Regions from separate parts of the Polycladomyces abyssicola genome, predicted to be linked through region 3. Evidence: riboswitches for the same ligand, from Rfam matches in the RefSeq annotation. Region 3 holds a riboswitch; each other region holds the start of a gene.
The links. Region 3 has a riboswitch for thiamine pyrophosphate ahead of thiC (phosphomethylpyrimidine synthase ThiC). Riboswitches for the same ligand answer to the same signal wherever they lie in the genome.
Positions count from the first base shown of each region.

Region 1: linked by a shared signal. The riboswitch ahead of KI215_RS10690 (thiamine phosphate synthase) and the one ahead of thiC (phosphomethylpyrimidine synthase ThiC) in region 3 are both predicted to bind thiamine pyrophosphate.
Region 2: linked by a shared signal. The riboswitch ahead of KI215_RS14680 (ABC transporter substrate-binding protein) and the one ahead of thiC (phosphomethylpyrimidine synthase ThiC) in region 3 are both predicted to bind thiamine pyrophosphate.

Region 1 is NZ_AP024601.1:2,114,146-2,120,607, forward strand. Features, by position in the region: gene rodA (rod shape-determining protein RodA) at 1-522, opposite strand, end outside; gene ftsW (putative lipid II flippase FtsW) at 618-1,760, shown strand; gene KI215_RS10675 (thiazole synthase) at 1,900-2,667, opposite strand; gene thiS (sulfur carrier protein ThiS) at 2,672-2,875, opposite strand; gene thiO (glycine oxidase ThiO) at 2,883-4,007, opposite strand; gene KI215_RS10690 (thiamine phosphate synthase) at 4,037-4,717, opposite strand; TPP riboswitch at 4,735-4,838, opposite strand; gene KI215_RS10695 (hypothetical protein) at 4,919-5,143, opposite strand; gene KI215_RS10700 (hypothetical protein) at 5,161-5,367, opposite strand; gene KI215_RS10705 (hypothetical protein) at 5,390-5,599, opposite strand; gene KI215_RS10710 (spore germination protein) at 5,703-5,912, opposite strand; gene KI215_RS10715 (2Fe-2S iron-sulfur cluster-binding protein) at 6,072-6,365, opposite strand; gene KI215_RS10720 (DedA family protein) at 6,400-6,462, opposite strand, start outside.
Region 2 is NZ_AP024601.1:2,952,853-2,959,314, forward strand. Features, by position in the region: gene KI215_RS14675 (cell wall-binding repeat-containing protein) at 1-891, opposite strand, end outside; TPP riboswitch at 1,307-1,417, shown strand; gene KI215_RS14680 (ABC transporter substrate-binding protein) at 1,502-2,500, shown strand; gene KI215_RS14685 (thiamine-binding protein) at 2,502-2,801, shown strand; gene KI215_RS14690 (ABC transporter permease) at 2,785-3,558, shown strand; gene KI215_RS14695 (ABC transporter ATP-binding protein) at 3,542-4,279, shown strand; gene KI215_RS14700 (ABC transporter permease) at 4,411-5,673, opposite strand; gene KI215_RS14705 (ABC transporter ATP-binding protein) at 5,823-6,462, opposite strand, start outside.
Region 3 is NZ_AP024601.1:510,020-516,481, forward strand. Features, by position in the region: gene KI215_RS02630 (hypothetical protein) at 1-37, opposite strand, end outside; gene thiC (phosphomethylpyrimidine synthase ThiC) at 524-2,275, opposite strand; TPP riboswitch at 2,416-2,526, opposite strand; gene KI215_RS02640 (hypothetical protein) at 2,578-2,835, opposite strand; gene KI215_RS02645 (MDR family MFS transporter) at 3,046-4,317, shown strand; gene KI215_RS02650 (ABC transporter ATP-binding protein) at 4,524-5,342, shown strand; gene KI215_RS02655 (SMI1/KNR4 family protein) at 5,692-6,045, opposite strand; gene acnA (aconitate hydratase AcnA) at 6,228-6,462, opposite strand, start outside.

The DNA of each region.
Region 1 (6,462 bases), 1.6 Mb from region 3:
GCCCAAAATCCCCACAAGGACCAATGCGGTTCCGAGATCGGGCTGTTTCAGGATAATCAAAAAGGGCACAGCAAACAACAAACCGATTTTGCCCAGCGTTTTGTAATCGCGCAGGGGGAGTCGCTTCACTTCCGCCAAATGTTTGGCTATGGTGAGAATCAAAATGATCTTCATGAGCTCCGACGGTTGGAATTGAAACGAACCGATGCGAATCCATTCTTGTGCTCCCTTAACCTTGACGCCCAAGCCGGGGACCCAGACCAACATCAACAGGATCAATCCTAAAACATACAACACGTACACAAATCTGCCCTGCGCCAAACTGCGGTAATCAAACAGGAGAACGGCCGTCATGAGCAGAATACCCAGTACATACCACCCGATTTGTTTGCTCACATAAGAGGAGTCTGACGTGTAGGTGGCACTGGATATGGAGAGAATGCTAATGACGGCCAAAAGCAGGACCAATACGATGAGCGGGTAGTCCAGTGATATGAGAGATCGCTTCCATTTGTGCGTCATCTGCTCACACCTGCTTTTTCATATGATTCTTCTGCATGTCCATGCTAACATAGGATGTGAGTACTTTTAAATACATAACATCGAGGGGATTTGCCATGAGACGAGGGAAACCTGATTTTTGGCTGATCCTGATCGCGTTCATCCTAATGGGATTCGGCTTGGTCATGGTATTCAGCGCAAGCTACTATAAAGGATTAACCGATTATGGTGACAGTTACTATTTTTTTAAACGGCAGTTAATATGGGCAGCAGCCGGATTATTTCTCTTTTTTGTGGCGGCCAACATACCCTACACCATTTATCGACGATTTGTCGGTACGATTTTGTTGATCAGCATCCTGCTCCTGATCGCCGTGCTCATTCCCGGCGTCGGTGTCGAGGTGAAGGGAGCTCGTCGCTGGATCGAACTGGGGCCGATGAGCTTCCAACCGTCGGAGCTGGTCAAATTAAGCGCGTTGATTTATACGGCATCCATTATGACCAAGAAACAACCGGTCATGGACAGTTTCAAACGAGCTGTATTACCACCTTTGATCGTGTTGGGTCTGCTCTGCTCTCTGATCGTGATCGAACCGCACTACAGTACCACCATCATCATCCTATCCTCCTGCATGGTGGTCATCTTTTGTGCGGGATTGCGATTCCGCCACTTTTTGTTACTCTTATCGACCGGGATACCGGTCCTCATGTGGGTGATGATCATGGAGCCGTACCGAATCAAGCGGCTCACCACCCTGTTCAACCCGTGGAAAAATCCTACCGCGGACGGCTATCAGATCATTCAGTCCCTGTATGCGATCGGCCCCGGCGGATTATCTGGCTCCGGATTGGGCAACAGCATCCAAAAGATGGCCTACCTTCCGGAAGCGCACACCGATTTCATCTTCGCCATCGTGGCGGAAGAGCTAGGCTTCATCGGTGGAACGCTGCTGATCGCCCTCTTTATCGCGCTCATTTTGCGCGGGATTCGCATTTCCCTGCGGGCACCCGACCAGTTCGGCATGCTGCTCGGAATCGGCATTACCTCCCTCATCGGAATCGAAGCCTTGTCCAATCTCGGTGTCGTGACCGCGATGCTCCCGGTTACCGGTGTACCGTTGCCGTTCATCAGCTATGGCGGTTCCTCGTTAATGCTGAGCATGGCCTCTTTGGGCATCCTGCTCAACATCTCCCGTTACACCAACATACCGGCCAAACAGAAAAAATCCCGAGGACCTGTTTCCGTTTCTGGGAGTTAAAAACGCGAATCAGGAGACTTTCCGAACCTGAACAGGGCTGTTCCAGCGGGAACAGCCCTGCAGACTTTGTCAACCACTCGGCCGTTCCCCTCGAGAACAGCCTTGATTGTCAACCATATCATACCATATCATATCTTGCTCATGCAGTCACCATGCCCTCCATCGGACTGCTTGCACTGGCATAACGTTTTTTGGGGATACGCCCCGCTTCGAAGCCCAGACGCCCCGCCTCAACCGCCAACCGCATCGCACGGGCCATTTTTACCGGATCTTCTGCCCCGGCCACTGCAGTATTGAGCAACACCCCGTCTACGCCCAATTCCATTGCTTGCACCACATCAGCCGGAGAACCGATGCCCGCATCGACGATTACCGGCACTTGGGATTGCTCGATAATCCAACTGAGGTTGTACGGATTGAGCAGACCCAGTCCCGTTCCGATCGGTGACCCGCCCGGCATGATCGCATGGGCTCCGGCTTCTTCCAATTTTTTGGCTATCACTGGATCATCGTTCGTATAGGGAAGCACGGTGAAACCTTCTTCCACCAAGATCTTGGTCGCCTCCAGCGTCGCCACCGGATCGGGCAGCAGTGTTTTCGGATCGGCGATAATTTCCACCTTGATCATATCGCACAGTTTGGATGCGCGAGCGAGTCGGGCAATCCGTACCGCTTCCTCTGCGGTAGTAGCGCCCGCCGTATTGGGCAACAGGGTATACTTGCTCAAATCCAGGTTTTCCAAAAAGTTGGGCTGGTTGGGATCACTGATGTTCAATCGACGAACCGCAAACGTCAACACTTCCGCTCCGGATGCTTCCACCGCTTCCCGTTGAACGTCCAAGGAAGAAAATTTCCCCGTTCCAAGAAACAATCGAGATTGAAACGTATACTTGCCTATGGTCAGCATACTTTTAGCCTCCTCCCACAAAATGGACAATCTCCAACGCATCACCTTCTCGCAAAACCGCCGATGCATGGTCTTCCTTCTCCAACACGCGCCGATTGTGTTCCACAACCACAATCCGCCGTTCCAACTGTAGGTGTTGAATCAACCGCTCAACCGTGTCCACCTCCGCGGGCAAGTCATAGGGCTGTCCATTTAACTGAATACGCACTCCCGAATCACCTCCTCGCCGTTGATTCCAAGAGACGATCCGGCGAAAACGGCGCCAGTTCCGGCACCGCCGTGCCGGAGATCAACTCCGCCATCAGCGCACCTGTGATCGGACTCAGTAATATCCCGTTGCGGAAATGGCCGGATGCAACGTACAGGCCACGAACCGCCTCCAACCGGCCCATTAACGGCAACCCGTCCCCGGAACCGGGACGAACGCTCGACCAGTACGACAATACATCGGCTTCAGCCAATGAAGGGACCAGTCGGGTCGCTTCATGAGCCAACCGGTGAATCGCTCCCAGCGAAACACCCGGGGAAAAATCATGCTCCTTCTCCGTCGCGCCTACGACAATGCGGCCGTCCGCTTTGGGCACCAGGTAACACCCGTGAGCAAACAGTGTCTTTCGATGCGGCAGGCGGTTCGGACGAAGAGCGAGCGATTCTCCTTTCACCGGAAATACCGGCAAGTTGAGCCCCAGTCGTCGTGCCAACACACCGCTCCACGCCCCGGCGGCCAACACCACGGCACCTGCGCGGAAAGTCCCAACCACAGTTTCTACACCCGTCACTTGGTCACCGTCGGTGAGAAAACCCGTCACTTCACATCCTTCCAGTAACCGCACACCCAATGCCTGTGCGGCCCGAGCGAACGCCAACGTCAGCCTGGGAGCCGACACCTGGGCATCATCCGGCAAAAATAGCGCGCCTGTGATATCAGCTCTCACTTCGGGTTCGTCCTCGCGAACCGAACGAGTCTCCCACCATTCCGCCCGACCGCCCAATTCCCGCTGCCAACGCGCACGGTCACGCAATTCTTCCGCTTCTGTCCGATCCCATGCCACCCGCAATAACCCTGCGGTGTTCAGCTCGATGTCCAAACCGGTTCGTTCATACAATTCACGCCCCAATTCAGGGAACATCGCCCGGCTGCGGAAGCAAAGGTCGCTCATGGGGCCCGGAAAAGCCATTTCCACCTGTGCACCCAGCATTCCAGCCGCTGCGGATGAAGCGTGGGCGCCTATGCGGTCCCGCTCCAGGACCACGACGTCAGCCCCCTTTTTTGCCAGGTAATAGGCGATCGAACAGCCGATCACACCGCCACCGATGACAATTACGTCCTGTGTTTGCACAGTTTGCTCCTTCCTTTCGCATCGGGAATTTACTCGTTGGTGTCTTTGAAGCGCCGGGCGATTTCCCGCAATTTGCGTGCTTGCTCATCCGGCCGGGGATGATCCATTACCGCCGAAATCACGGCAATACCGGCACATCCCGTTTCCGCTACCTCGGCCATATTTTCGACGGTAATCCCACCCACTGCGATAACTGGAATGCGCACCGCGCGGACGATGCGGGCCAATTCGGCACATCCCCGCGGAGGAATGCCCGATTTGGACGCCGTGTGAAATACATGGCCGAATAATATGTAATCCGCCCCCATCTGTTCGGATCGAAGTGCTTCTTCCAGCGAATGTACCGAACGGCCCACACACAAGCCGCTTGCCAACGGTTTGACCTCCGGCAGCGGCAATCCCTTTTCCGGCAGATGTACCCCTCCACATCCCAGAGAAAGGGCGATATCCATCCGATCGTTCACCACCAGCTGGTCACGTGTGAGCCATCCCTCTTCCAACAGACGTTTGCCCCAGCTCCATATCTCTCGTGCCGGCCTGTTTTTCAATCGCAGATGAAAGCGGTCAATATACGGCCCCGCCTGCCTCGCCACCTGATGAATTTGCTCCCAGGTATGCCGCTGGTCCGTGATCACATGCACTTCCATCGGAATGTCACTTCCTCTGACCATAAAAAAACCGGTATCCATGGGGATACCGGTTGGATGCACGTAAACCTCTCCTGAACATCAACCTTCCCCCACTTCCTTTCGCTGGCATTACCCAGGTCAAGTTCAAAGGGTTAAGGCTCGCGCCTTTCTCAGCACCCATGGTGCACCCCTAGTGGTGGAAATGCAACGTATCACATTTTTCTCTATTCTAACAATCCCGATTACCCGACGTCAACTGTCGATCGGTGACGCTGGACGACGTTAAACCGCTTTTACCTGAATGATCGCCGTATCTATGATATCCCGGTCGTTGATCGGAGACACAATTTGATGGACAGAAGCGTCTCCGATGTAAAAGTTGGTCACATTCGCTTTGATGATGCTTCTGTTGTGGGCGAGGAAGTTCAAACCATGGGAAACATTAACCTTGCCCACGTTGGAAATCTCGTTGACGGACAGTGCCCCGATCACCATGGGTGAAATCACGGCATTCCCTCCTTTGCTCAAACCCCTTTGACTTGAAAAATGGGGGTATCCACCACATCGGAGTCCAATAACGGTCCGAATACGACGGACACCGTCAAATCACCCGCGTTGCTGTTGGCCTCGTTGGTTTTCGAGAAGCTCTCCTGATTGACCAAAAAGTTGACCGGCGCCACATTCAGTTGACCTGTGGTGGAGACGGTGTTGATTTTAAGCACGAACGGCATGCGTCTTCCTCCTTATTGTTTCTTACTTGCGCTGTCCCCATAAACAATCCTTCAAATCCTCGTCCATGATTGCCGCCCACTCTTCCAACCATCCGTGATCCCCATAACCAAGATGAGCAATGTTTTCCTTGATAAAGCTGAATGGCGCCCATTCTACCGTCAAGGGTGCCATATGAACGTTGGCATCGTTTGTCACAGTGTTTACCTTGATTCCGCCAATCGAGATGGGCATCGAACTTCCTCCTTGTCTGACCTAGGGCGTGTCTCATCCCTATCGCGTGCATCACTTTCCGAATCGATGCACGGTCGGATTCCTTGTGGTATGACCCATTCCCTTAGACCTGTTGAATGAGAACAGGGTGATCATTCACGTCCGGATCGACGATCGGGTTGACCGTGCGGATCACCGCGTGGTCACCGGTCGTCGAGGTTCCCACGTTGTTCTTTTGCAAACTGAACGGATAATAAGTCAAATGCGTTCCCACCGTGATGGATGAGGTCGTCGTCACGGCATTTACCTTTAATACCCCTAGCTTGATAATCAATGGGAACTCCTCCTCATCTCAGCCATCGCCTATATTACAGTATGATAGGCGTCCCATTTCGAAACATGGGCATACCAAAATGGGCATTTGCCCATACCCAATAAAAAAAGCCCACCTTCCGGGTTGTTCCGGAAAAGTGGAGACGATTGCGAAGGGGATTCAGGAAGAAGCAGGCACACGCACCTTGACATCGCCGTATATGTAAACCTGACAGGCCAGGCGCATACCGGACACTGTTTCCTCGTCCCCCAGCCGATATCTTTCCAACTCCCCAATTGCATTGAGATGGTCTTCCCCATCCTCCACCTTTACTCGGCAGGTACCACATCTGCCCGTCGTACAGTAAAAAGGAACGGGAACGGATCGCAAGGTGGCCTCCAACAGCAAATTGGCCCCTTCCTCCACTTCAAATTGATGCGTGTCCCCACCTTCTTCCACAATCACTTTGGGCATGGTCGCTTCTATCCCCCGTTCCTATCATGATCCATCACTTTGTGTCGGAATCCACCCGACTCTGCCAAATCGCCCAACCGATCCAGACCAATACGAG
Region 2 (6,462 bases), 750 kb from region 3:
TTCGTAGATCCGCCCGTCACTGCCGATGATGGCGTTATAGGCAATATCGCCCCAGCCTTTGGTCACGGCGTGGTAGTAATAGATGGCACGCACGCGAGCGGCGGGGTCGGGATCATTGTTGGGCGTGTCCGTGTGATGGACGAAAATGTGCGAAACCGAATGGTATTCGCGCGGCCACTTTTCCGTTCCGTCCGCATTGTAGCGCAGGGATTCGTCCGCGCCCCATTCTGCTCGGGAGACAATGTCCGGCTTGTTGGCTGCGGCGTGGACTTTTTCAAACAGGATGTCCCAGAAAGACTTCTTGGACTCCACTTTTTTCCCATCGCGCGAGTTGATGAACGTCACCTGAATGTCCTTAATGCGAGGAACCACGTTTTTGTTCGAATGCATCTGGACCCGGTATTGGAAATATCGTCCGTTGTTGGCGTAGATCAATTGGCTGAATGTTTCGGTCGAGTGGCCAGGCCCCGGTGTCATGTCCGCATCGACTTCGGCCTCCTTCCAAGAAGACCAATGATGACCGTCGGAAGAAAAGCGCACGTCGATTCGGGTGTTGGACTGTGCTTTGATCTTGTTTTTAGCCCGATTTTTCCAGTGGACACCGACATCCGTAAATACAATGGATGAACGGATGACCGGCGAAGTGTAAACCGCGTCCTGACCAGTCTGTTTCGGTGTCAGAACCGTTTGTTTACCTTCCAATTCCATCTTGACGTTTTGGCTTTTTCCCTTGGCGAAGTCACCCCAGATTTGGTGACGAACATTGTCAGCCATCACCTTCACCGCCGGAGGCTTGGCCCAACTGGAGGGATATACAGGTAAGGAAAATGCCACAAAAGCTGCGATTCCGGCCATCAAATACATCAGGAGCCGACTTTTCCGGCGCCGCATGAAATTCCCCCTTCTCCCATTCAGCGATGTTTTATCTTGGAAGAATCAATGACTGGTATCACACCGAGTAGTGTTTGAGCGAATTTTCTGTCTTGTATTAATTGAATCAGATCTATCCGTTCCTGCCGACCTGTATAGCCCGGAAATGCGCTTCTCAGAGTCCCCTCCTCTTCTATTGACATCGCTAGGAATATTTTAAGTTCTAGCTATTTTAAGTCAAGCTATTTTCCTAATCTCATCCAATAGAAAAAGTTGTATTTGAGATGAACGGTTTTTGTTACTGGGACACCCTCAAGGGATGGACAGTGTTTCTACTTGTGTTCGCTTTTCGAGATAAGATGGCTTTTTATCTTTCCATCACCTCCCTCTTATGGACAAAAACGATATGCTTTCGTATAATGAAGCCCGTACCAATCGAATATTCGAGGGGAGCTGGATAATGGCCGGCTGAGAAAGTGTACCGATACACTGACCCTAGGAACCTGATCCGGGTAATTCCGGCGTAGGGAAAGATCGAAAATCGTTCGCTTTCTGTGCATATCAGCGCCTCCGGATCAGGAAGGCGCTTTCTTTTATGGATTGATTTCTTTTTGAAAGGTGGAATCTATCAATGAAACGGATCGGATGGCTTTTGAGCTTGGTTCTCCTGCTGGTCATGGCCACTGCCTGCAGTACGCCGGGGGCCGATTCATCGGGCAAAGGACTGAAAAAAGTGACGCTCGTTCTGGACTGGACCCCGAACACCAACCATACCGGCCTTTATGTGGCGAAAGCAAAAGGTTATTTTAAACAAGAAGGGTTGGATGTGGATATTATTCAACCGGGACAGAGCGGTGCTGAACAAATGGTGGCTTCCGGACGCGCCCAGTTTGGCGTCAGCTACCAAGAAAATGTCACCGAAGCACGTACTCAAGGGATACCCATCGTCTCCATCGCGGCGGTCATCCAACATAACACTTCGGGATTCGCTTCACCTGCAAACAAAAACATCAAGCGCCCCAAGGATTTTGAGGGCAAAACCTATGGCGGTTGGGGTTCCCCGATTGAAAAGCAAATGATCACGTCGCTGATGGAAGGGGATCATGCGGATCCCAACAAGGTAAAAATCATCAACACAGGAAATGCGGATTTCTTTTCCATCGTCAAACGCAATGTGGATTTTGCATGGATTTATTACGGTTGGACGGGCATTGAAGCTGAACTTCGCGGCATGAAGCTGAACATCATTTATCTGACCGATTACTCCAAAGATCTGGATTACTATACTCCGGTGTTGATCACGAGCGAAAAAGAGATCAAGCAGGACCCGCAAACAGTCAAAGCGTTTATGCGCGCCGTGAGCAAAGGATATCAGTATGCCATTGATCACCCGGACGATGCTGCTTCCATTCTTTCCAAAGCGGTTCCTGACCTCGATCCGAAGCTGGTAAAGAAAAGTCAAGAATGGTTGAGCCCGCGTTATCAAGCGGATGCGCCGGTTTGGGGCCATCAAAAACAAGAAGTGTGGGCCAGGTACGCCAACTGGATGAAGGAGCACAAGCTGCTCAAAGGCAACTTTGACCCGAGTAAAGCTTTTACCAATCAGTTCTTGCCCCAAGGAGGAAATTGAGATGGCCAGTACACTCTTGAGCATTCAAATTCTCCCGCATACGCCGGGCGGGGAAAGTGTGTTCCCCTACGTCGACCGGGCAATTGAAATCATTCAAAACGCTGGGGTGCCTTTCCGGGTCGGTCCGCTGGAAACAACCATGGAAGGCGAACTGCCCGAGCTCCTTGCCATCGTGGCCAAAATGAATGAAGAAATGGTGAAGATGGGCTGTCGCAGCATCCTTTCGCACGTGAAAATCTATCACAATGTGGATGGTATCACCATGAAAGAGTTGACGCAAAAATATGATGAAACGGTTTAACTACGGACCATCCATCCTGTTTTTTGCCGTCCTCCTGCTTTTGTGGGAGGCGGCTGTTCGTCTATGGTCCATTGATCCTTGGATGTTGCCGGCCCCTTCCCGCATCTTCACAACCCTGGTCCATGAGTGGACACGCATCCCGGAAAACTTGTTCGCGACCGCATGGATCGCCATCTGCGGCTTGCTCTTGGGTCTGGCCATCGGTTTGATGGCAGCCGTCTTTTTGCACTGGTCCAGTCTTTTGAGGAAATTGATATACCCATTGCTGATCTTATCGCAAAACATCCCATTGATCGCCCTCGCTCCCCTGCTCATTCTTTGGCTGGGTTTTGGGATGGAACCGAAAGTGATGGTCGTGGCCCTGGTCTGCTTTTTTCCGATTACCGTGTCCACCTTGGATGGTTTTCAGCAAACGGACCGGACACTGATCAGGTATATGGAAATGGCGGGAGCTTCGCGCCTGCAACGCTTTTTTAAACTGGAATGGCCGTCCGCGCTTCCCTCCTTTTTTTCCGGATTCAAACTGGCGGCCACCTATAGCGTGATGGGTGCTGTGATTGCGGAATGGCTGGGAGCAAAAGACGGGTTGGGTGTGATGATGCAACTGGCCTCTTCCTCCTTCCGAACGGATCGGGTCTTTGTGGCCATCTTGTTGGTCGCGGGTTTAAGCTTGCTCCTTTTTGCCACAATCTCCCTCATTGAAGTTTGGACCTTACGCTGGCAGACCAGGAAGGGAGGAGATGGCCGTGAAACTTGAGGTGAAAGAACTGGCTTTTGCCTATGACCAACAACTGATCATTGAAAACCTCTCGCTCGGGGTCAAACCGGGGGAATTCGTCTCTTTGATCGGCCCTTCCGGGAGTGGAAAGAGCACGCTTTTTTATCTCATCGGCGGGATCTACAAGCCGAAACGGGGAGAAATTCTGCTCGACGGCAAACCCATTCGCGGAAAAAGAGGGCATATCGCTTACATGCCCCAACAACCCTCCCTGTTTCCCTGGCGCACGATTGAACAAAATGTCCGATTGGCCCAAGAGCTGAATGGCCACCCGGATCCTTCGCATGTGCAGAGTTTGTTGAAAAAGGCGGGGCTTGACCATGTGGCCCACTGTTATCCGCATGAGCTGAGCGGCGGCATGCAACAGCGCGCTGCGTTTATCCGTGCCCTGGCCAGCAAACAGGAGCTCTTGTGCCTGGATGAACCGTTCGGCGCGCTAGACGCTCTTACCCGCACCCACATGCAACAATGGCTCTTAACCGTTTTGGAAACGGAACGGCGAACAGTTCTTTTCATCACCCATAGCATTGAAGAAGCGCTCCTCCTGTCTGATCGTATTTATGTCTTAAGCCGACAGCCGATGCGGGTACTTCGGGAGATCTCAGTGCCATATTCCCGCGGCGACCGTTTCTCCTTGCGCGGGACAGCCGATTGGATGGCGCTGCACCTGGAAATTGAAAACCTTCTCTTGCCAACATAAAAATGCATGCAGCGGGTCCGAATTTCCCGTCGCGGTGGAGCGGAGACAGGAAATTCGGACCCGCAGACTTTATCAAAAACCTAAAACACGGGACACCTCATTCTAGACAAAACATCAAAGGAAAAAAAGGGTTACCCAGGAAAACCCGATCTACTGGGTACACCGGTAGATACTTCCCAACTGGCAAACAGTTGGACGGTTAATCGCCCTGCTCCCCAACCGACAGGGATCATCCATAACGCCCCCCAACCGCCGAAAGAAGGAATGCCAACCGCTACGGACAGCGGGAGGAACCCAAGTAGATGCAGCACGGAAAAGGCGATGATGAACCCGCTTTTCGGAATGCTCCCCTCTGGAAACCACACACGAAAAAGCGCATGGGAACACCACCCACGCCAATAGGAACGGACCCATAACCCCAACAATAAGGAAAACAGCAACCATAACCCCCATCGCAACCAAAACGGGGAAACGACGACCGCCATCGTGCACACGCCCACCAATTGACCGTATTGGATCAACTGTTGGCCATTGCGGAAAAAGGATTTGATGACCGCTTCCGCAAGAACATGAGCGGCTGTCTGCTTCCGAAATATCCTACCGGAACGCGGGAACAGCCACGGCCGCTTTTTGACCCAATAGGAAGGGCGGTTCAACACACCTGACTTGCCCATAATAAACGATGCCCACTTCAACCGCTGGGTTTGCTCATACGCCATATCCTGAAGCCAGGTTCCCTGCTCTCGGACGCGCATACGCATCCATATCATCCAGCACCCCAACAGTATCGTGGCCGCTGTGAATAATACTGCCGGATTGTCGATCCCTTCATAACCGACCGTGACAAATCCGATCCCTGCAGCTATGAAGAACAATACCGTCCACACCCGTTTCAGGAAGGGGCGTTCCATCACGGTCAGTCTCCTTTTGACAAGAGCCACACACGCTTTGGCTTGCCAGATCCATATCCACCAAGCCACAACTGCCGGAAAGGAAACGTCCATTTTTTGTCGGAATAGCGGCCACAGCAGAACCGTGATCCACAAACTCTCCAACGCTTGCTTTATCCATGCAAAAAGAAGGCCGGTGCGAAGAAAACGTCGCATCCACTCCGTCCGTTGCAGCAAAAACAACTGATCAGCCGGTTCGATGTACAATCGCAGCGATCCCAGCCAAACCAACAAAAAAGCCATCCCCACCAGGGAACTGGGCGGCAAAGGGCTAAGCCAGCTCGGTTCTTCTTTCCACCAAGCGAGGTAGCGATCGATGAGAATCGCCAAACTGGGGACGATCAGGTACAACGCCACCGTCCAATCGATCACGGTTCGCCACACCTGGTACTGAAACCGCCAATCCGACCACCATCTCCGAAGAAACCATTTCTGCGGCGACATGGGTTGCACCTCCTGGGGCGTGTCCAATCCATGTGTCCGATCGCCTATGTACGAAAGTTGTTCTCCTGGGGCTTGTCTGGTCATTCCGTAAGGGAGCAATGTTTTCCCAGGCGAGCGAAGACCTAAGCCCTGACTGAGCGAAGACCCCCCTAGGCCGACGTGAGGAAATCAAAACAATCCATCAACGATGCTTCCTCACGTCCCATCCGCGACCGTAGCTCCGCCAGCGTGCCACGAGCCACACATCGCCCTCCCGTAAGCAGGAGAAACGAATCGCAGATCTTTTCGGCCGTATCCAACACATGCGTCGACAACAGCACGGCTGCCCCGCGCTTGCGCTCTTCCATCAACAAACACAGCAGCTCCTTGGTCGCCCGCGGGTCTAAACCAATAAAAGGCTCATCCACGATATAGAGGTCCGGTTGCAACAAAAATCCTACGATCAGCATCACCTTTTGCTGCATCCCTTTGGAAAAGCTTCGTGGAAGATGATGCTTCTCTTTCGTCATTTGAAACCGCTCCAACAGCTCATCGGCTTTCTTTTCAAATTCATCACGGGGCATCGTATAAGCGGAAGCCGCCAATTCCAGATGCTCCCACACTGTCAAGTCATCGTACAGTACCGGGTGCTCCGGCACATAACTGTACCGTTGGCGGGGGCCTGTCAGGCTCACCCGACCGTCCACGTTTTCCAATAAGCCCAAAATCGCTTTAATGGTGGTGCTTTTTCCTGCGCCATTGGGACCGATCAATCCCATCATTTCACCGCTTTTCAGCGAAAACGATATA
Region 3 (6,462 bases):
TCCGATCTTTCCGATCAAAGTCTTTTTTCGAATCCACGATATCACCTCATCGGTGTTTTGCTCTGGATTTACTATAATGTCTATTCTGACGCTGTAACTTTTTCAGTTCAGCGTGTAAGGCACGAATTTGAGACTCTTGCCTTTCTAACATCTTCAACAAGATACTCAAATCGACATGGACTTTGACGCGTGTCAAATTTTTATTCTCATTTTCATTTGTAGGCGGTGATCGGAAAGGATGCTCGTCAAAGAAAAACATCGGGGTTAACCTCCTGTATCTTTTTCTTTATTCTATTCTGTTAATAAAATACTGTTTGGGTTTCAGAACCAGGGTAAAAGTAGATTTTTTAATAGGTCCTTCTCCGACCTAGGTTATTCTCGTCCTTCTCGGAAAACTCTGTTTTCCTTGTCTAGCATCGTTGGCTTAGGATGATCCGGTGCAACAAGTAACGTATGGTTTCTTGCGAACGCAAATGTGAAAAAAAAGCTCCCGCCAAATTCAGGCAGGAGCTTATGTTGTTGTTCACCGATAAATTTCCGCACCCGTTTCGCGGAACTCTTTCGCTTTTTCCTTCATGCCTTCTTCTGCGGCCGATTCCAGGTCCAATCCTTTTTCCCGTGCGTATTCCCGGATATCTTGCGTGATGCGCATACTGCAGAACTTGGGACCGCACATCGAGCAGAAGTGCGCTGTTTTGGCCGGTTCCGCCGGGAGGGTCTCATCGTGGAAGGCCATGGCCCGCTCTGGATCAAGCGAGAGATTAAACTGGTCCATCCAGCGGAACTCGAAGCGCGCTTTGGACAGGGCGTCATCCCGTTTTTGCGCACCAGGGTGTCCTTTGGCCAGATCGGCTGCATGGGCGGCGATTTTGTAAGCGATCACGCCTTCTTTCACATCATCTTTGTTGGGCAGGCCCAGGTGCTCTTTCGGCGTGACGTAGCACAACATGGCCGTGCCGAACCACCCGATCATCGCCGCACCGATCGCCGAGGTGATGTGATCGTATCCCGGCGCGATGTCGGTCGTCAGCGGACCCAGCGTGTAAAACGGAGCCTCGTGGCAGATTTTCTGCTGTAGGTCCACGTTCTCTTTGATTTTATGCATCGGCACGTGACCGGGGCCTTCGATCATCACTTGTACATCGTATTCCCACGCGATCTTGGTCAGCTCGCCCAGGGTTTTCAGTTCGGCGAACTGTGCTTCATCGTTGGCGTCCGCGATCGATCCCGGGCGCAATCCGTCACCGAGCGAGACGGAGATGTCGTACGCGGCCAGAATCTCGCAGATCTCACGGAAATGCGTGTACAGGAAGTTTTCTTCGTGATGGGCGAGACACCAGGCCGCCATGATCGATCCACCACGGGAGACGATACCGGTGACGCGGTTGGCGGTCAGCGGGATGTAACGCAACAGCACCCCGGCGTGAATGGTGAAGTAATCTACCCCTTGTTCCGCCTGTTCGATCAGGGTGTCGCGATAGACCTCCCACGTAAGATCTTCCGGTTTGCCGTCCACCTTTTCCAGCGCCTGATAAATCGGAACGGTTCCGACCGGGACCGGGCAGTTGCGGATGATCCATTCACGGGTGGTATGGATGTTTTTCCCGGTGGACAAATCCATCAGCGTATCGGCGCCCCAATGGGTGGCCCACCGCATTTTTTCCACTTCTTCTTCGATCGAAGAGGTCACGGCCGAATTTCCGATGTTGGCGTTCACCTTCACGTGAAAATTTTTCCCGATGATCATCGGCTCGGACTCGGGATGGTTGATGTTGGCCGGGATGATCGCCCGTCCTGCCGCCACTTCCTGCCGAACGAACTCGGGGTCCACGTTTTCCCGCAACGCGACAAATTCCATTTCGGGAGTGATAATGCCTTTTTTAGCATAATGCATCTGCGTGACGATTTTGCCCTTTTTCGCCCGTAGCGGACGACGTTTCAAGCGTTTCAAATCCTCGTTTTCCAGCGGATCTTTAGAGCGATAGCCATCGTCCACCGGTTTCACTTCCCGACCCTCATACTCCTCTACGTCGCCCCGCTCCAAAATCCAGGGACGGCGCAAGGCGGGAAGCCCTTTGCGTATGTCGGTTTCCACGTTCGGATCCGTGTAGGGCCCGCTCGTGTCATAGACTCGAACCGGTTCGTTGGGTACCTCTTCGCCGTTGCGCCCCGTCGTGGGAGAAAGTGTGATTTCCCGCATGGGGACGCGAATGTCCGGGCGAGAACCTTGGATGTACACCTTTTTGCTGTTGGGGAACGTAAAAGTTTCCGACATCGTAAACCTCCTGTGATGTTGGTTTTGCAACCCACACATCAACACAAGCTGTCCCCAGGTTCAGGTGCATCCGATTCCGTCGCGTACGGGTATGAAAAAAAGGACCGTACGCCAACGTACGGTCCTCTCCCCTTCGAAATAAAGGATCGAATGCAGTTCCCTACGCTGGCATTACCCAGATCAGGTTAAACGGTCGGCGGTAGAGTTCCCCGCCCTCTCAGCCTGGCTCCTCCAAGCTCCCGTTGATATGCAGTTGCCTAACTTGAACTTAACACAGGATACCTGCCAGGTCAATGAGGAAGTCAATCATGTTCGACTCGTATCCATCTTCTGAAGAGAATCGTGATTTCGAACGGAAGCCAAAAGATGGTCACGACAAATGAAAAAAGAAAATACGCCTTATTCTCCCCTACCATGTCGACAACTTGTTGATACTCCGCAGCAAGGGATTCAGTCTCCTCGTCCCCGGTGGCCATCCACTCCTGGATCCCGTCCTCCATCTTTCTCCAGTAAGCATAACCGATCAAAAAATAAACGCACAAGACAAGCGGTGCGAACATCCACAGCACTCCCTCTATGAACTCCTATATCCTATTCTTTGCAGATGATGGGATTGCCTGCCACAGAAAAAATGATTATCTCAAAATCGAAAAGGCGCGAAATCGAGACAGGGATTCCCGAATTCAGACTCATCAGGTATAATTTTTGCAAGCGGAGAAATGTGGTGTGGGTGGAAGATCAAGATCAGAGAGAAAGAAAGAGGGATGGACATGAGGTGTAAGGGGCGGAGTTGGAGTCAATACCATCCCTTGGTGTGGGTCTTGGTGGGAGGAACAATATTTTCGCGGGCGGCTATGTTTATGAGTCTGCCATTTTTGACCATTTATCTCGCGCAACATACGGAGATAGATCCGGCACTGGCGGGACTGACGGTGGGCTTGGGACCCTTGGCGGGGACGTTTTGCGGCTTTGTCGGCGGGAATCTTTCGGATCAGTTCGGCAGGCGCACGGTGATGGTAACGGCCATGTTCCTGTGGGCAGGGGTGTACATCGGGTTTGCTGTTGCCGAACATATTGTTTTTTTCATGTTGCTCAACCTGCTGAACGGTGTGTGCCGTTCCTTCTTTGAGCCGACTTCGCAAGCATTGATGGCGGATATCACTCCTCCGGAACGGCGAATCCGGGTATTTGGATTTCGTTACCTGGCGATCAATGTGGGAGCTGTCATCGGTCCGCTGATCGGCGCAGTGACAGGAATTCTGGCCGGTAAGACAGCGTTTCTGATCACGGGAACCGTCTATTTCGTTTACGCTTGGCTCCTGTTGCTGATGTTGAACCATTACCGCCATGATTTGACGTCCCATGTCACACAAACAGAGCGGGAACGCGTCGGGATGCGGGCTGCATTTCAGGTGGTGCGAAACGATGCGGCCTTGAGGTTCTTTTTGGCCGGAGCGATCTTGGCCAATATCGGATATGCCCAAATCGAAACGACGCTGCCTTTGTACTTGAAGCAAAACGTGGTGAACGGGGAACTGTTGTTTTCGATTCTGTTGGCGATCAATGCCGGGTTGGTCGTTATTTTGCAGATGCTCTTGACCCGGTGGAGTGAGAAACGTCCCATCCTGCAAAGCCTGCTGATCGGTACGATCCTGTTCGCTGCCGGAATGGGCTGCTTCGCCGTCGGGCAACATGAAGCATGGTTTGTCATCGGCATGGTAATCCTGACCGTGGGGGAAATCCTGATCTTCCCCACTAACAGCTTGTTCATCGATCGGCTGGCACCTGATCATTTGCGGGGGACATACTTCGGTGCCAACGGCTTTCAGGGATTGGGGTTTTTTATGGGGCCGTCTTTGGGCGGGTGGCTGGTTCAACAGTTGGGCGGACACTGGGGATTCGCCGTGATCGGGTTGGTGGTGATTGGTGCGATGTATTTCTATTGGATGGGGATGCGTGTTTACCAATTTCGCTCATGTGGGTTATCGCAGGAGACATCGGTTGTTTCCTCTTCAGTGTCTGGGGAAAAATTGCAGGTTTAGTGAAACATCTTTGAACTGGCTTTCGTCTATAAAGATACAAGAGAACCACCTTTTTCTACTACAAAAGTCGTAGGCGAAAAAAGGATTCCGCGTTCCTTTTGTCGAACATGTCGAATTGTGCTGCGTAATGGATTCCCGAGATGATGGAAAACCAGCGGAGAAGTACGACATTTGGAATAGATGTGGATCGAAAGGATGGAGTTCCGTTGCGGATCGAGTGGTCCCATGTCAGTAAAATATTCCGTATGAAGCCGAAGCAGAAAGGTCGTGTCTCATCCCGGATACCGACGCCTTCGATTGGTTTGCTCGATTTTTCCGCGACCGTTCGGCCCGGCATCACCGCCGTTCTGGGTCCCAAAGGTTCGGGCAAAAGCACATTGTTGCGCCTGACAGCCATGCAGTTGGTACCAGATGACGGGCGCGTGACATATCGCAGTGATGATGGCTCGTTCTGCATGTGGTCAAAATCCGGTGCCGCGATGGCAGATGATCCGATGCTGGCAAAGGTAAAACAGCGCATCGGTTATGTGCCGCCGCTTCGAAAAATGGATCAAACCATCTCGGTCGAACATTCGCTGATGTATCTGGCGCAAACACGCCGAGTACCCAATCCCAAAAGGCGGGCCATGGAACTGATCGCACAATGGGGACTCGGTTCCGTCCGTCGCGTCCCGCTCCATGAGTTGAAGCCGGGTGAACTGAAGCGTTTCTTTTTGGCGAAAAGTCTGTTGGCCGATCCGGTGATCTGGTTGCTGGACGAACCGGAAATCGGTTTGGATGAAATGGGAAGGGTGCTGTTGGAGAAGGCGCTGGCCACCCAACCGAAACATCGCATTACGTTGTTGGCGACGCAGGATATGGATCTGGCCGAATGGGCATCGGATCTGTTGCTGATGGAAGGGGGCTCCTGCCGGCGTTTTGGGAGGAAACGCTGGTTGACTGCAGGTGTGCCGCAAGGAACGGTCAAAGCGTGGTACGATTGGATGCAAACATTTTATCATTATTTGAATCAGCGTCATTCATAAAAATATTGAAAAAAGTGTCGGAATTTCTGTCTCTATTCATGATTTCGGGTGGCCTGGCCGTTTTCCCTTTGCTCCTCTTTCAAGCTCAAAGGTCGCTCGCGGGAAAGCGGCATTTTCTTGTTATCAGCTACTCCGATTTCCAGCCTGAATCACTCATATTCCGGCGTTGTTTGTACCGTCGCACACGCCCACTGGGCGACTTTTTCTTTTCACGAGTCCGTTCAATGACCTTGATATCACCATTGCCCATTTATTCCTCATCCAAAAAAACTTTCTATATCCAGTATCATATTTCCCCAAACTGAATCATGTCCCGGGATGCTTCATGAAGTTTCAAGCTCTGATACTGCTACGTCAGATAAAGCCAGATAATGATTGGACTTTCTTGTTTTTGTCCGTAATAGAAACAATAAGGATTTAATGCAGAATCAAATCCAAACGGGACAAAAAGATTGGTTTTCTTGAGTTGCTGATCTTCCTCATACCAAACTTCCACTTCGTCAGGGATCTCATAAAGATCATAAAACTCATCAAAATGATAAGGCTCGTTATTGATAAGGAAATGGGCATCTCTGTTTTCGATTGCTTGATATCGTTGAAACCAATCAATATAGTCTTGTGGCAATAGAACACCTAGACTTTTCTCGACTTTGGTAAATTCCTCAAGAGGAAGTTTTACTTCGCGTTCCATCCATTTAACCATGTTACCAATTCCTTACTTTTTGTTGGGATCCACAAATTGAGTTCCCCAAATTTTGTGGCCACCTGTATGTTTGAAGGCAAAACCGACAGGGAGACTTCTTGACGATTCATACCTTATAGCCCGAAAAAAAAGCGTGGTACCGGGTAGTACCACGCAAAAACGGGGTTCAGGGAAATGGAAAATCAGGCGTTCACTTGCTCGGTGTTGTTCAGGATTTGACGCAACACCGTTTGCAGAATACCACCGTTGCGGTAGTATTCGATGTCCACCACGCTGTCCAGACGGGAGATCACGTCGAATTCGACCGTGGTTCCGTCCGCTTTGGTGGCACGTACTTTCAGCGTTTGGTTGGGTTGCATGTCGTCGCTCAGACCGATGATGTCGAAGGTTTCTTCGCCGGTCAGGTTCAGCGTTTTG